2 regions of the Lysinibacillus sp. RC46 genome follow, and region 2 is predicted to be linked to the other one. Evidence: riboswitches for the same ligand, from Rfam matches in the RefSeq annotation. Region 2 holds a riboswitch; the other holds the start of a gene.
What was found. Region 2 has a riboswitch for thiamine pyrophosphate ahead of thiT (energy-coupled thiamine transporter ThiT). Riboswitches for the same ligand answer to the same signal wherever they lie in the genome.
Positions count from the first base shown of each region.

Region 1: it holds a riboswitch for thiamine pyrophosphate, as region 2 does, so the genes downstream of both, thiC (phosphomethylpyrimidine synthase ThiC) here and thiT (energy-coupled thiamine transporter ThiT) in region 2, are expected to answer to the same signal.

Region 1 is NZ_JBGCCF010000015.1:101,687-109,270, reverse strand. It holds gene ABH966_RS14965 (catalase) at 422-1,927, shown strand; gene thiC (phosphomethylpyrimidine synthase ThiC) at 2,097-3,875, opposite strand; TPP riboswitch at 4,009-4,123, opposite strand; gene ABH966_RS14955 (AEC family transporter) at 4,422-5,351, opposite strand; gene ABH966_RS14950 (S-layer protein) at 5,745-7,584, shown strand, end outside.
Region 2 is NZ_JBGCCF010000013.1:88,120-95,703, reverse strand. It holds gene ABH966_RS13750 (GNAT family N-acetyltransferase) at 18-605, opposite strand; gene ABH966_RS13745 (polyphosphate kinase 2 family protein) at 768-1,598, opposite strand; gene ABH966_RS13740 (hypothetical protein) at 1,801-2,514, shown strand; gene map (type I methionyl aminopeptidase) at 2,541-3,296, opposite strand; gene ABH966_RS13730 (hypothetical protein) at 3,550-3,693, shown strand; gene thiT (energy-coupled thiamine transporter ThiT) at 3,818-4,378, opposite strand; TPP riboswitch at 4,509-4,617, opposite strand; gene ABH966_RS13720 (magnetosome magnetite crystal formation protein family) at 4,742-5,068, shown strand; gene ABH966_RS13715 (AAA family ATPase) at 5,281-7,584, opposite strand, start outside.

The DNA.
Region 1 (7,584 bases), on a different contig from region 2:
ACTGGGAACTTGTGCGTAAGCGTAGCGGAGATGAAGGCTTTATCTTCGCGAGATCACATCGATATCTGATTATCAAGAGGTGGCCAAGCCTTCACTGCAATCAAGTATTATTTTCAATTATCATATCCTATTTTCAATAAGAATAAATAAACAAAGGAGTTCATTTTAATTTCTTTTATTCTTAAGCTCCCTCTTCTTCATAACTTATTTTTAAGTAATTCTCGAAAATGTTTAAAAAACCTAAATTAGTGGTAAAGGTTAATCATAATCCTTTTAAGTCTAGCATATATTTATAATTTATATATTACTATAAAAATTCTTTAACAATAATGATTATAATTTACTAGCAATTCTAGTTTGCGTTTGTTATAGTTATTGATGAAGAGTTTGACTCACAATTTTTCTTAGGAGGTAAACTAATATGACAAATGAAAATAATCGTAGCCGTCGTTTTACAACAGCAGGTGGTGCTCCAGTAGTAAGCAACCACGATTCTATGTCAGCAGGTCCTCGTGGTCCTCTATTACTTCAGGATGTATGGCTAATTGAAAAATTAGCGAACTTCAACCGTGAAGTTATTCCTGAACGTCGTATGCACGCTAAAGGTTCAGGTGCATTCGGTACTCTCACTGTAACGCATGATATTACTAAATATACAAAAGCAAAAATCTTCTCAGAAGTTGGAAAAAAGACTGAGATGTTTGCACGCTTCTCAACAGTTGCAGGTGAGCGTGGTGCAGCGGATGCTGAGCGCGATATTCGTGGCTTCGCACTTAAGTTCTATACTGAAGAAGGTAACTGGGATTTAGTTGGTAACAACACACCTGTATTCTTCTTCCGTGATCCTTTACACTTCACAGATTTAAACCACGTGGTAAAACGCGACCCACGCACAAATATGAAAAACGCTAATTCAAACTGGGATTTCTGGACTTCATTACCAGAGGCGCTTCACCAAGTAACAATTGTTATGTCTGACCGTGGTATTCCGACTGGATACCGCAATATGCATGGTTTCGGTTCTCACACTTATAGCTTTATTAATGCTGAAAATGAGCGCGTATGGGTTAAATTCCACTTCCGTACAGAGCAAGACATTAAAAACTTCACTGGTGCTGAGGCTGCTGAAGTAATCAGTAACGACCGCGAATCTTCACAACGCGATCTATATGAGGCAATTGAAAAAGGCGATTTCCCTAAATGGAAAATGTACATTCAAGTAATGACAGAGGAACAAGCTCGTGAGTTACCATATAACCCATTTGATTTAACAAAAGTATGGTATAAAAAAGACTTCCCATTAATTCCTGTGGGTGAATTCGAGTTAAACAAAAATGCGGACAACTACTTCGCGGAAGTTGAGCAAGCTGCCTTTGCACCATCTAACATTATCCCTGGTATTAGCTTCTCGCCAGACAAAATGTTACAAGCTCGTATCTTTGCGTATGCAGATGCACAACGCTACCGTTTAGGTGTGAACCACTACGCGCTTCCTGTAAATGCACCAAAATGTCCATTCCGTACGTTCCACCGCGACGGTGCTATGCGTTTCGATGGCAATCTTGGTTCAACTTTGGGCTATGAACCAAATAGCTATGGTGAATGGGAGCATAATTTAGACTATAAAGAGCCTGAATTACGTATTGACGGTAATGCCGGTATCCACGACTTCCGTGAAGACGACAACAACTACTTCGAGCAGCCGGGTAAATTATTCCGCCTAATGACTGCCGAAGAACAACAACGCCTATTCGAAAATACTGCTAATGATATGGCACCAGTTGAAGAGTTCATCAAACGTCGTCATATCCTGCACTGCTATTTAGCTGATCCAGCATATGGTGAAGGTGTAGCAAAAGCTATGGGTCTTTCATTGGAAGGTATGGATCTTTCAAACCCATACGAAAAACAACCAACAAACGTTTAATTTATTTCAGCAAACAAACATTTGCTGAGGCATAATTGATTTTTTCCACTTATTATTGATATCCAAATCCAACTTTTTACTCCATGTGAAGGGCAACTTCACATGGAGCTTTTTTATCTTAATGACCAAAAAAGGCTTGTGTCTAGTAGACACAAGCCCGCTCTAATAATTATTGATAAATTTGACTGCCTGCCTTTTTAAATTCCTTTGCCTTTTCCTGCATACCTTGGTGGATCGCTTCAGTCGTATTTAAATCTTGATCTTTTGCATAATTACGAATATCTTGTGAGATTCTCATACTACAAAACTTAGGTCCACACATTGAACAGAAGTGCGCAGTTTTCGCTCCTTCTGCAGGCAACGTTTCATCGTGGTATTCGACCGCACGCTCTGGATCTAACGAAAGATTGAATTGATCGCGCCAGCGGAATTCAAATCGTGCCTTAGATAGTGCATCGTCACGCTGCTGTGCTCCCGGATGCCCTTTCGCTAAATCTGCCGCGTGTGCAGCAATTTTATACGTAATAACCCCTACGCGAACATCCTCACGATTTGGTAAGCCGAGATGCTCTTTAGGCGTCACATAACATAGCATCGCTGTACCATACCAACCGATCATCGCAGCACCGATAGTTGATGTAATATGGTCATAGCCAGGAGCAATATCTGTTGTTAACGGCCCTAAAGTATAGAAAGGTGCTTCCTTACACACCTCTAACTGCTTATCCATATTTTCTTTAATAAGATGCATTGGTACATGCCCTGGTCCTTCTACCATCACCTGTACATCATGCTTCCAGGCAATTTGCGTTAATTCCCCTAGCGTATCTAGCTCCGCAAATTGAGCCTCATCATTTGCATCTGCTATAGAACCCGGACGTAAACCATCACCTAAAGAGAAGGCTACATCATAGGTTTTCATAATTTCACAGATTTCTTCAAAATGAGTATATAAAAAGCTCTCTTGATGATGATATAAACACCACTGCGCCATAATCGAGCCTCCACGGGACACTATGCCTGTTACACGATTAGCCGTTAATGGCACATAGCGCAGTAATACCCCTGCATGAATCGTGAAGTAATCAACACCTTGCTCAGCCTGTTCGATTAACGTATCACGATACACTTCCCACGTTAAATCCTCTGCCACACCATTTACTTTTTCTAGCGCTTGATAAATCGGCACCGTTCCTACTGGCACCGCGGCATTACGGATAATCCATTCACGTGTCGTATGAATATGCTTACCAGTAGATAAATCCATAATGTTATCAGCACCCCAGCGTGTAGCCCACGTCATTTTTTCTACCTCTTCTGCAATAGAGGATGACACTGCTGAATTGCCAATATTGGCGTTAATTTTCACGTGGAAGTTACGTCCAATAATCATCGGCTCTGCCTCAGGGTGATTAATATTAGATGGCAAAATAGCACGTCCTGCAGCGATTTCTGAGCGCACAAATTCCGGGTCCATATTTTCACGTATCGCTACAAATTCCATTTCTGGAGTAATAATTCCCTTTCGTGCATAGTGAAGCTGTGTTACATTTTTACCTTTCTTCGCGCGTAAAGGCTTTCTAGATAATTCCGGAAAAACATTTTCATTCATTCGCGGATCATCAGCTTTACGGAATCCATTATCTTCTGGCTTGATAGTACGACCTTCGTATTCTTCAACATCACCGCGTTCTTTGATCCATGCACTACATAAAGCTGGCAATCCTTTCGTAATATCCACCTTATACGCAGGATCAGTGTACGGGCCGCTCGTATCATAAACACGTACTGGCGCATTTTCCTCTTCACCAAAGCTTCCTGTCGTTGGACTTAGAGCAATTTCACGCATTGGCACTAAAATATCTGATTGAGATCCTTCTACGTAAACTTTTTTACTTCCTTCAAAACTAGACATAATCGTAATATTCTTGTCGCTAACTGTTGTCATAAACTACTTCGCTCCCTTTTACATTTATATAAGGACCGAATCTAGCTCACCCAAACAAAGACAAAAGCCGAATCCAAAAAAATTTGGATCCGGCTAAGAATGTAAAGGTATAGTTATTGCAAATAACATTGAGTGCAATAATGGTTAACTTTCCCACGCTGGTATGAGCCAGATCAGGTCCAAAGGGTCAAGAAACCTCTATGCGTTTCCCTCTCAGCCTGACTCATCAGACTCCCCTAGTTAATGCTATTAAGTTTGATGATAGTGTAGCAGATATTGTTAAGAGATGGAAGCTTCATTTGAATTATTTTTGGCTTATCATTAAAAGTTGTCGATGGTATTCATTAAAACTTGTGCCATGTATATTAGTTGATTGGAGTGGAGGCTGGGCGACTCCTCGGGGATCAGCGTCACAGATGAGACCCTGCAGCGAAGCGAAGCGAAGCGGCTCATCGGACGCCCCACGTTCTGCTAATAAACTTATATTTGTTAGATTCCACTTAAAATGAGAGGCTGCCATCTCTTATTCCAAATAGCACCTAGCAGTTAGGTAAACAACAGTTCCGCTACATAAATCACGATTGTCACTGTAATACAGCTTACAATCGTTGAAAATAAAACTGTTTGTGCAGCAGTTGCCGATTCTACGTCATATTCTAATGCCAAACTTGAGCTATTTCGCGACGTCGGGAACGAACTAGCTATAAAAAGTGATTGTGCCACGACACCGTCAAGACCAAGCGCAAAAATGATAAACAATGCTACGGTTGGCCCTATGACTAGTCGCGTAAAACAGCTAATGAATACCACTTTATTGAACATGGATTTGATTTCAAGCTGGGATAGTTGTGCCCCTAAAGTTATTAATGCTACAGCGATAAAGCCATCTGCCACATGATCTATCGGAATTCTTACAAACTGTGGAATAGCAATATTAAAATAGTTCATTGCCACTCCAATAATAAGTGCATGAATAATAGGCATTTTGAGGAAGTCTTTCACAATAGACATGCCCGATTTTGTTGAAGAGATTAAATTATACAAGCCGTAAGTGTAGGTCGTCATATTTTGAAATATTACAAGAATGACCTGAATTGCTACTCCAATCGGCTGGGTCACAAAAATCATCTGTGCAACCGGAATACCATAGTTACCTGAATTAATTAGGACAACACTATTTTTAAACACTGCCGCCTCTGTTTTTACTAAACCGAGTCCCTTTGCTAGAAAGTGACTAAGCACCATTTGGCTTCCGATAAAGAGTAGGATAAATAACGCAACTTCCCCAAGTACAGACAGCTCTATACTCGTTTCATATAAATTCACAAAAACAGCTGCTGGCATGAAACAATATGTAATAAGTTGGGATAACGCCTTTAAATTAAAGCGAAATTTCTTTTGTAAAACTGCGCCAAGTACTAGAAGCACTAAAATCGGAGCTACAATTTGAAAAAATATCATACCGAGATACACCATAGTGATGTCCCCCTTCCCTCTCCTATAGTAGTGCTGTTTTTATGCTTGGTCAATGTACTTCAAAATCAACTCACCGCTCATATCAAGGCATTTTTTCTGAACACATTGAACTAATACAGTGTCTTTAATAGATGGTAAAAGTTATCTTTCGGAACGTTATAGCGCTTGAAATGAGCGTGATTTCCGCACCAAATTACCAAGTTTCGCGCAAAAAAAACCGCACTTCACTTTCAGATTTTCTGAAATAATTAAGGATTCTTAAAAACGAACGATACAGAAAAAGGGACTACATTTCATTTAAGAATAATAAATAGTAAAATATACCCTTTATGTACTAAATTAGAGAAATATATGATATATTATCCATTAAATACGATGATCGGAGTGACTAAAATGAAGAATAAAGTATTAACGACTTTTATGGCAACTGCTATTACAGCAACCCTAGTATCACCAATGTCAACTGCAGATGCCGCTTCAAATGATTCATCTTTAAACCACTCAATTCAAATGGATGGGCAGGTAGCTGCAGCCAAAACAAAGGGGCAAACTGTTACCATTAACAACGTCACTAAAGAGAAAGTACTTACATCCAATGGCCAATTTAAAATTAGTCAGTCGCTGAAACCTCTCTTTAAAACAGCGAATAGCACTGCATTGAAGAATGCCCAAGCTACAATTGTAGTAAAAAACGGCGAAATTACGAGCATTACAGAACTAACATTAACTAAAGCTGGCACTGACAATAAAGCGGTATATTTTGATGGTGGTGACGCACAAATTGAAGGAAGCCTAACTGTAAATGCGGATTATGTAAAGGTTCAAAATGTAAACATTAAAGATAAGCTTATTGTAACTAATCTTGTGAAGAAGGCCATTACAATTGATAACGTTGCTATTGGGGATACAATTACTTTTAAGCCTTTATTGACTAGAAATATTAATTGGTTAAATGTTTCCCTAAAAGATATTAAATCTCCAAACATTAACTTGGAGCGCACTAAAGTAAATGTGACTTCTGACAAAGCTATTTCAAAAATCGATGTAGTTGGTAAAGTTGCAGCATTTGAAGTTACAGCCAATGTTGATAAGCTTACAATCGATGTTGAGAATGATTTTAGCCTTTACGGAGAAGGTAAAATTGAACAAGTGATCGTCAAACACGGGGCAAAGGTGGCATTAGATTCAGGACACCTAATTAACAAGGTGCAGGTGGATGATAAAAAAGCCTCTGTGATATTACCTGTGGTGAATAAAAATGAGCTTAGTAATTTAGTAGCTATACCTCCGTACGTTGCCGTATCCGTTAATGGATATGACGTTTTAACAACTGAAAGATGGACGACGCAGGCTGAACGTACAGCATTCGAATATGCCTTAAGCAGCGCAAGAGCAGTAGCTAATAATTCCAACGCCTCTCAGGAACAAGTAAACAATGCTATTACACAATACAGAATTGCATTAACCGTTTATCAAGCTGTGCAAAAAAATGGAACAAAATATGGTTATAGCGATAAGTCTTCATTACAATCAACGATTAATTCTATTCAGTATGTAACGGTTTCTTGGAACAATGGTAATGATATAGCATCATATGTACCTTGGACGACGCAAAGTGAGAAGGATGCTCTTACCTCTGCCGTTTCATCGGCTCAGTACGTTGTAAATAATAGCTATGCAACGCAGTCTGATATCACCAATGCTATTAGCAATTTAAACTACGCTATCACTGTTTATAAGAGCGCTCAAAAATATGGTACTTATCAATACAATGCCGATCGATCTGACCTTTTATCACTTATTAACTCTGTTCAGTATGTAACCGTCTCTGTGAATGGATCTGAACTATCCTCCAATGTAATTTGGACGACGCAAAGTGAAAAAGACGCTCTAGTTTCTGCTGTTTCATACGCACAAAGTACTGCAAATAATAGTTCTTCGTCTCAATCAGATATTTCGTATGCATATAGTTACTTATATAATGCCATTTCAACATATAGGGGTAATTATAAATCAGGTGCGAATTATGGGAATTACGTTGATAAATCTTGGCTAAAGTCACTCATTAATTCTGTTCAGTACGTAAAAGTTTCTGCGAATGGAGATGGCTCTGATATCCCCTATTATGAAAGGTGGACAACAGCACGAGAAAAACAGGACCTAGAAAAAGCAGTTGATTACGCCCAATCTGTTGTTAATAACTCCTATGCATCTTCGTACGAGGTGACAGATG
Region 2 (7,584 bases):
AAGATAGACGCTTCTTTTTATTGATCTTCTAAACGTGCATACATATAATGATCCACCCATTTACCATTAATGTACAGCAGCTTTCTCAAAAGACCCTCACGCTGGAATCCAGCCTTTTCTAAGACTCGGATAGAAGGATTATTTTGTGTTGAAACATAAGCCTCTACTCGATGTAAGCCTACTTGCTCGAATGCAAATTGCACGACCATATTAACTGCTTCTGTGACGATCCCTTTTCCAATATAAATTTCATCCATCGCATAACCAACAAACGCACTAGAATACGGTAAACGTTTTACTGCATAAAGAGCGATATGTCCTATTAGATTATTTGTACTTGGCTCAAAAATACCAAAAGTAAATTCCCTCTTTGAGTCCATTAAGTATAAGCATTCTTGAATTTTTTTATATTGAGCATTAATTGTATAGTATTCAGGTCGTTGTAACGGTTCATGTGTAGACCAAAAGTATTTATTGCGACTTACGAGATCGGTTAAACTTTGTGCATCTTTTTCATAAAATGTGCGAATGTAGCATTTCCCTCCTTGAATTGATACCACATTTTCACCCTTTTTCCTTAATAATCTCCAAATTTTAAGCACCATTTTTCCACACTAACCTTCCGATAATTATCAATACGTTTTAATGCCAGAGCTCATTTACCAATGGAAGAAACACCCACTAATTGCAGTTTTACTTTATTGTATGTAAAAAAAGATGCTGCTACAACTAAAACATCTCGTCTTGTTGTTACAGCATCCATAATATTATTTCACTTTTTGTTTTTGTTTTTTAGGCTTCTCCTCTAGCAATCCAAGGCTAGATGATTCAGCATCTTCTAAATGTGCTTTGCCTAATACATTCGTTAAATGAAGGCCACGTTTTTTTGCCTCACGTTCAATATGTGCTAATGTTTCTTGCAACACCTGTACACGAGCATATTGTTTATCGTCACCTGGTACTAGAACCCATGGCGCACTTTTCTTATCGGTCTTCTCAAACATTTCATTCGCAGCTTCTATATACTGAGGTGTTTTTTCACGATTTCGCCAATCTTCATCTGTTAGCTTCCAAGACTTATACGGATCCTCTTCACGTTCTTTAAAACGATTAAGCTGCTCCTCATCAGATACTTGAAGCCAAAACTTAATAACAATATAATCTCCTGATGTTAAAATCTTTTCAAAATTATTAATTTCTTCGTATGCACGAGACCACTCTTCTGTTGTTGCAAATCCTTCAATACGCTCAACTAATACACGACCATACCATGAGCGATCAAAAATAGCGATTTGTCCATGCTGTGGCAGCTTTCGCCAAAAACGTTGTAAATAATTATAGCGTAGTTCATGAGGCTGAGGTGCTGCAATTGGATGCACGACATAGCCACGTGGATCGGCACGTTCAATTAGACGCTTAATAGCGCCTCCCTTGCCAGCAGCATCCATACCTTCAAAAACTAAAATTAACCCAATTTTATTTTTTAATAAAAACTGTTGAGCATTTAACATTTCATATTGGAGTACTTTTAATTTCTTTTTATACATTTTCTTATCCAGTTTAACTGATAAATCTAGATCATTTAAATTTTGAGTCATTAAAACTTCACTCCTTACATTTGAATATTCTCATTGTACTAAAGAAATATATGAATAACTATTCAAATGGTAAATTGTAGATATTTTTAACGAAACAACACGATACATTGTTGGAAATTTCCGTTATAATGAAAATATAATGTTACAGTCCTATACTTATTTGTCTTTTCCCTATACAATTTAACACGAAGGGAGAGAAAACATGCCTCGATTTTTTTTGATGACAATAACTTTTATTGTCTCACTCATCCTAACCTTTTCATCCTATTTCATGAAAATAAACGATCATTCTTTTTTAGAGATCTTAAATCGTTTTCCAGTAATATTTGCACCGTTTAATGTTAGTTATATGATTTGGATTGTGGTTTACATATTACTTGGTTATTGGTTAGTCATGAACCTAAAAAAGACATCTATTCAACAGACTGTTCTCTATAGTAGCATATGTATTATGCAGGCGTTAGCAATTGTTGTTTGGCATCACGAACTATTTATCATGTCAATTATCAGTACGTTTGCTTTAGTACTGTATTTATTTAAGTTGTACAAAACGTACCCTCTCAGCAATAATTCACTCACAGGTCGTATACCCTTCTCGATTTATTTAGCCTGGGTTACATTTAGCCTAATGACAAATGTAAGCTTTACGCTAACATCTTATCAATGGAATGGTCTTGGCCTTAGTGATCCACTTTGGGCAGTTATTTTACTAACAGTTGGAGCAGCAATAGCGCTACATATTGGATTCCATTATTTTGATATTATCTACCCAAGTGTATTTATCTGGTCCTATATCGGGGTCGCATTACATAATGGTTTTGATGAGCTACTTGTGACAACTGCAGCCTTGTTTTTATGCGGAGTGCTACTTGTCGGTATATTATTTATTAAAAAAAATCCTGCCTACCAAAAATAAATTGGTTAGCAGGATTTTTAGCTTTTTTATTGTTCATCTAGAGAAGTTAAAATAATTGGTTTGTCTTTAGTAACGATAATTGAATGCTCGATTTGAGCAACTAATGATTTGTCTGGCGTAACGAATGTCCAGCCATCACCTGACTCTACAATATGCTCCGCTTTCGCTGAGATAAATGGCTCGACTGCAAGCACCATGCCTTCTTTCATAATTGTTGAATCCCAAGCATCGTAGTAGTTTAAAATATGATTTGGCTCATCGTGTAAAGAACGACCTAAACCATGACCTGTTAGGTTCATAATCACTGTTAAATCATTGGCATATGCTTCACGCTCAACAGCTTTACCGATTTGGTTTAATTTTGATCCAGCTTTTACTTTTGTCATCGCACGGTCGAAAGCACTTTTAGCTACGCGACATAACTTTTCTTTATCCTCATAGCCATCACCAACTACAAATGAAATGCCCGTATCAGCAAAATAGCCATTTAATGAACCAGATACATCAATATTTACGATATCTCCCTCGTTAATCACACGTTTACCTGGAATACCATGTGCGACTTCCTCATTCACACTAATACATGTGTATCCTGGGAAATCATACTCCCCTTTAGGTCCAGAAATTGCTCCTGCTTCTGCAAACATACGACCTGCAATTTCATCTAATTCAAGTGTTGTTACACCTGGTTTTGTAGCAGCCTTCATTGCCTCACGAATTTCAGCACAAATACGGCCGATTTTTTTAAATGCTTCAATCTCTTCTTGCGTTTTTACAATCATTTTTAACGTCCCTTTCATCTAATGTCTATTCATTAATATAACATAACTTTTTATACAAAAAACGCTAAACGCTTTAAATATTATATGCCATCATGAATTGTAAAGTGCTGAAAAACAGGCTCTTCACTATAGCGTGGGGTTGATTTCCGTTCCGACTGGGCGCTTTGTAGCTGACGCTTTGCTTTCGCTACAGAAACACATTTGTTGCTGTCGCTTCGCTTTCGCACAGAGCAAAGCTTCCTGGGGGCGTCCGATGAGCCGCTTGGGCCAACACGATGTTGGTCACGAAGGCGTTATCACAGGATGTGATGGTTTTAGCCTTCGTTCCTCTATCGCTAATCCCCAAGGAGTCGCCCAGTCTCCACTCCAATCAACTATATCCATGGATACGTTTTAACAAATGCCATCCCTATCTAGCTCTAAAAATCCTCCGCCTTTTGGATTCTTTTTAGGGTATAAAAGGTGGGTGTTCTAGTTTCAATATTAATAAAAACCCTCCACTTATGTGAAGGGCATAATCATTATGATTTTCGTTGCATTAATTGAGGTGCTGCTGTAAATAGTAGAACACCGACAATCGCTGTTAAAATCGTTGCTGGTAGCATATATGTTCCATTGTAGATGATTGAATAAATCCACGCATTTTGATCGCCAGCATACTCTGAGAAAAATACAGCGCCCGCAATGGTATGTGCTGCATAACGTAAAAAGCCCGCTAATACAGTTCCTACAATAATATAAAGTGCCATTTTCTTTTTGTTTAAATCTTTGGCAGCATCGAGCACTGGTCGGCGAACAACGGCCGCCAAGCCTACTACTGTAAAGGCAACACCATAATCAAGTAATCCTTGTAGCCAATGTATAATATAGGCGCCAAACATTGTTTGCATCACACCAATAAGTAATCCCGTTGTCAGGCCAGGAATAAGGCCCCAGCGGAATGCTATTAAAATTATTGGTACCATCACTAGACTAACAGAGCCGCCTTGTGCCCATACTTTAAAGGAAACCTGATCTAGTACAAGGCCAATCGCTGCGAATATCGCAATCTCCACAAGCATTAAAAGTTTTTTATTGTCCATAAGTATTCTCTCCTTTGTTCCGATGTAGGATACAAGAGCAGGAATAGAAATCAGTTGGCAAATATGTCCCTATCTGGCATCAATAAAGATAAAAAAACGATGCCAGGACAGAGCCTCACATCGTAAAAGTGTCGGTTTCTATCCACAATCCCTACGCAAGTGTTAACTTACAGGTTCGAAGAGTCAAGGCATTACGTGCCCAGTCTCAGCTGACATCATCAGCTCCCCTTGTGGTCGTTACATCTTAATTTAATTGAACAACCTCATTGTACGCAAACACTGTTACGATTACAACCTCTTCCACATTTTTTTTTGAAACTTTATCGTTTTTCATGCGTAAATATTAAAAAAGGAGGTACTACTATGGAGAACCAAAAAATTTTATCTGCCTTTAGTTATCTCAGTATTTTATTCGCACCCTTTATTGTGCCATTAGTCGTTTACTTTGTTACAAAAGATAGCGACGTAAAGAGGCACTCTATTCGAGCACTGATTTCGCATATAATTCCAGTCGCATTCGGAATCATATTCTTTGCAGTCTTTGTCTTCTCAACTTTATCATTCAACACCAATTTTGACGGTAGTAATAATTTTCTTATCATTTGGTTTGCTTCATTCGCAATTTACATTCTCGTTTCATTAGGAGTCGTTATTTGGAATATTGTTCAGGCTGTTCGCGTGATCCGATAAGTTTCATCTCAACCTCTCCTTAAACAGATAGTACTTAAGGAGCTGTTATTTTGTGAAAGTATCTAAAGTTGTTAAAACCGCTGTAAAATTAGCACCTATCGTTATCCCGATTGTCAAAAAAGTAATCGCTGCAAAAAAAGGAACAAATCCTAACGTAACAAAAAAATAACAAAAAAGGCGTATTTCCACATAAACAGAAATACGCCTCTTTGTTATTTCACTTCAAAATATGTTTGACTGTGACCGTTCATTGCTTTTTCAACATGCAACACAGCAGGCATTGTAGCTTTTAACTCTGCAACGTGTGAAATGACTCCAATCATGCGTCCGGAATCTTGTAAATCAATAAGCGTATCAATCGCCTTATTTAATGCTTCTTCATCTAGAGAACCGAAGCCCTCATCAATAAACATCGTTTCAATGCGGATATTACCTTGAAAGCTTTGAATGACATCTGCCATCCCAAGGGCAAGACTTAAAGAAGCATTAAACTTTTCTCCCCCTGATAGTGTTTTCACATCTCGTAATTGATCTGTATAAGCATCATACACATCTAGTCCAAGCCCACTTTGCTTAGCATGCTTTTCTAAGCGATCTGAACGTCGTAGCTCAAATTGACCGTTGGATAAATGATAAAGCCGGACATTTGCTGCCTCTGTAATTTTATCTAAATAATTGATTTGAATATAACGCTCAAAAGACAGCTTTTTCGCATTCTGTCCATTTAACATTGCATAGAGCTCCTTCACTCGTCCTGCCTCTTTTTCAAGTAAATGAATCTCCCGTTCGGTCTCCTCAACTTTTTCGATAAAGTCTACACAAGCCTTCGCAAATCCTTCCATTTGCTGCAATACTTTGAAGGCTTCCTCATATGTGACACGCAGCATCCCTAGCTTTTCTTTCATTACCGTTAAATCTTGTTTCTCTTGCCCTTTAAGGTGCTTCTCGCCCTCAGTAATTTGTACCTGTAATGTGTGGATTTGTAGTGCATAATCATTGCAAGCCTTCCGTAAAGCTTCTATTTGCAGCATGCTCCGCTTCCCAGTAGCAAATTCTTCATAGTTTTCAAAGCCCGCTTCCGTCATACTTACTGAAAATTGCTCGCGCTTTTCATCCATTTTCAGCTTTAATTCCTCAAATGCCTGTTTCGCTATTTCTACGGTCATTCTAGCATTATTTGCTGCTTCCTTGGCAGATTGCAGACTTTGTTGGCTAATATTCCACGCGGTTTGTAACGCAACCTTTTGTGACCCTATTTCAGCGATTGCCTGTTTCAATGCTTGCAGCGTCTTAAGATTTTCTGGAATATGCTTTTGCTGCTCTTCCACAATTGCTTGTTGCTTAGTCAATTCCTTTGTCTTCTCAGCTAAATATTGCTCTAGTTTTAATTGCTTTTCTTGTAGCTGCTCCATTCGTGTACGATGATCTTTTTGTTGCATACGTACATCAGACAATTGATTGCTCACTACTTTTAAGATTGTTATTTGTTGCTCTACGTTTTGCAAGGAAGCTACAATTTGTGTTTGATTCGATTGATCAATCTCATTCGTCTCTATCTGTTCTAGCGCCTCTTGTAGAAGATGCTTTGTAGAGTTCAATAAAGCTTCTTTTTCTAAAAACTTGCGCTCATCAGTACTAGCCTTTCCTCGTAAAGCCTCCACCTCTGCTAATTCGATCATCTCTAATTGCTCACGATGTGTTTCGAGATGTGTTGTACTACCGCACACTGGACAAGGCTCTCCGTCCTTAAGTTGCTGTGCTAAAATACTTGCCTGACTCGCAATCCATTGTTGCTCCAGCTTTTGAAGAGCCTGCTTACTTTCTTGATAATGGACATTAGTAGTGGCTACATCCTGCTCTGCCGTTGCAACCGCTCTCGTATATTTTTCAACTTGCGCTAGTAACGATACTTGCTCTTTTAGCTTCGGTAGCTGTTCTAAATAACTTTCATATGGCTGAAGTTGATTTTCATATTGTTCAATTGTTTTTGCTAATTGCTGAACTTGCATTTGTCCTGTTTCTACGATTTTACTATTATCGTCTACTGCTAGCTTTGCTGTTGCAACATATTGTTCAGTTATTTGCATTTGCTGCAGATTATTCTCATACGCCTCGAATGTCGGCAATAATGCTTGTAGCTGTAATTCCTGTTGTAGAACATGTTGACGCTCAGGTTCTTTCGCCTCTTCAACGTTAAACTTTTCCTGTGCTATTTTTAACTGAGCTTCTGTGTTTTTCTGCTCTGTCATCGCTTGCTGATAGGATTGTTCTTTACGATTTTGCTCAGCACGCAAATCGATACATTGTTGCTCAAGTATGACAAGACGCTCTGCCTTCTCTGCTAATGCAATTTCGCGTTCTTTTGCGCTATATATATCTTGTTCTTTTAGCAACGCTTGTAGGTGATTCTGACGATTAGTTTGCTCATCAAATTGCTCATTCAGTGTTTTCGCTCTACTATAAAATTCTTGCTCTTTTTGATGATGTGCATAAGCCTCTTTATAGCGTTGCTGTTC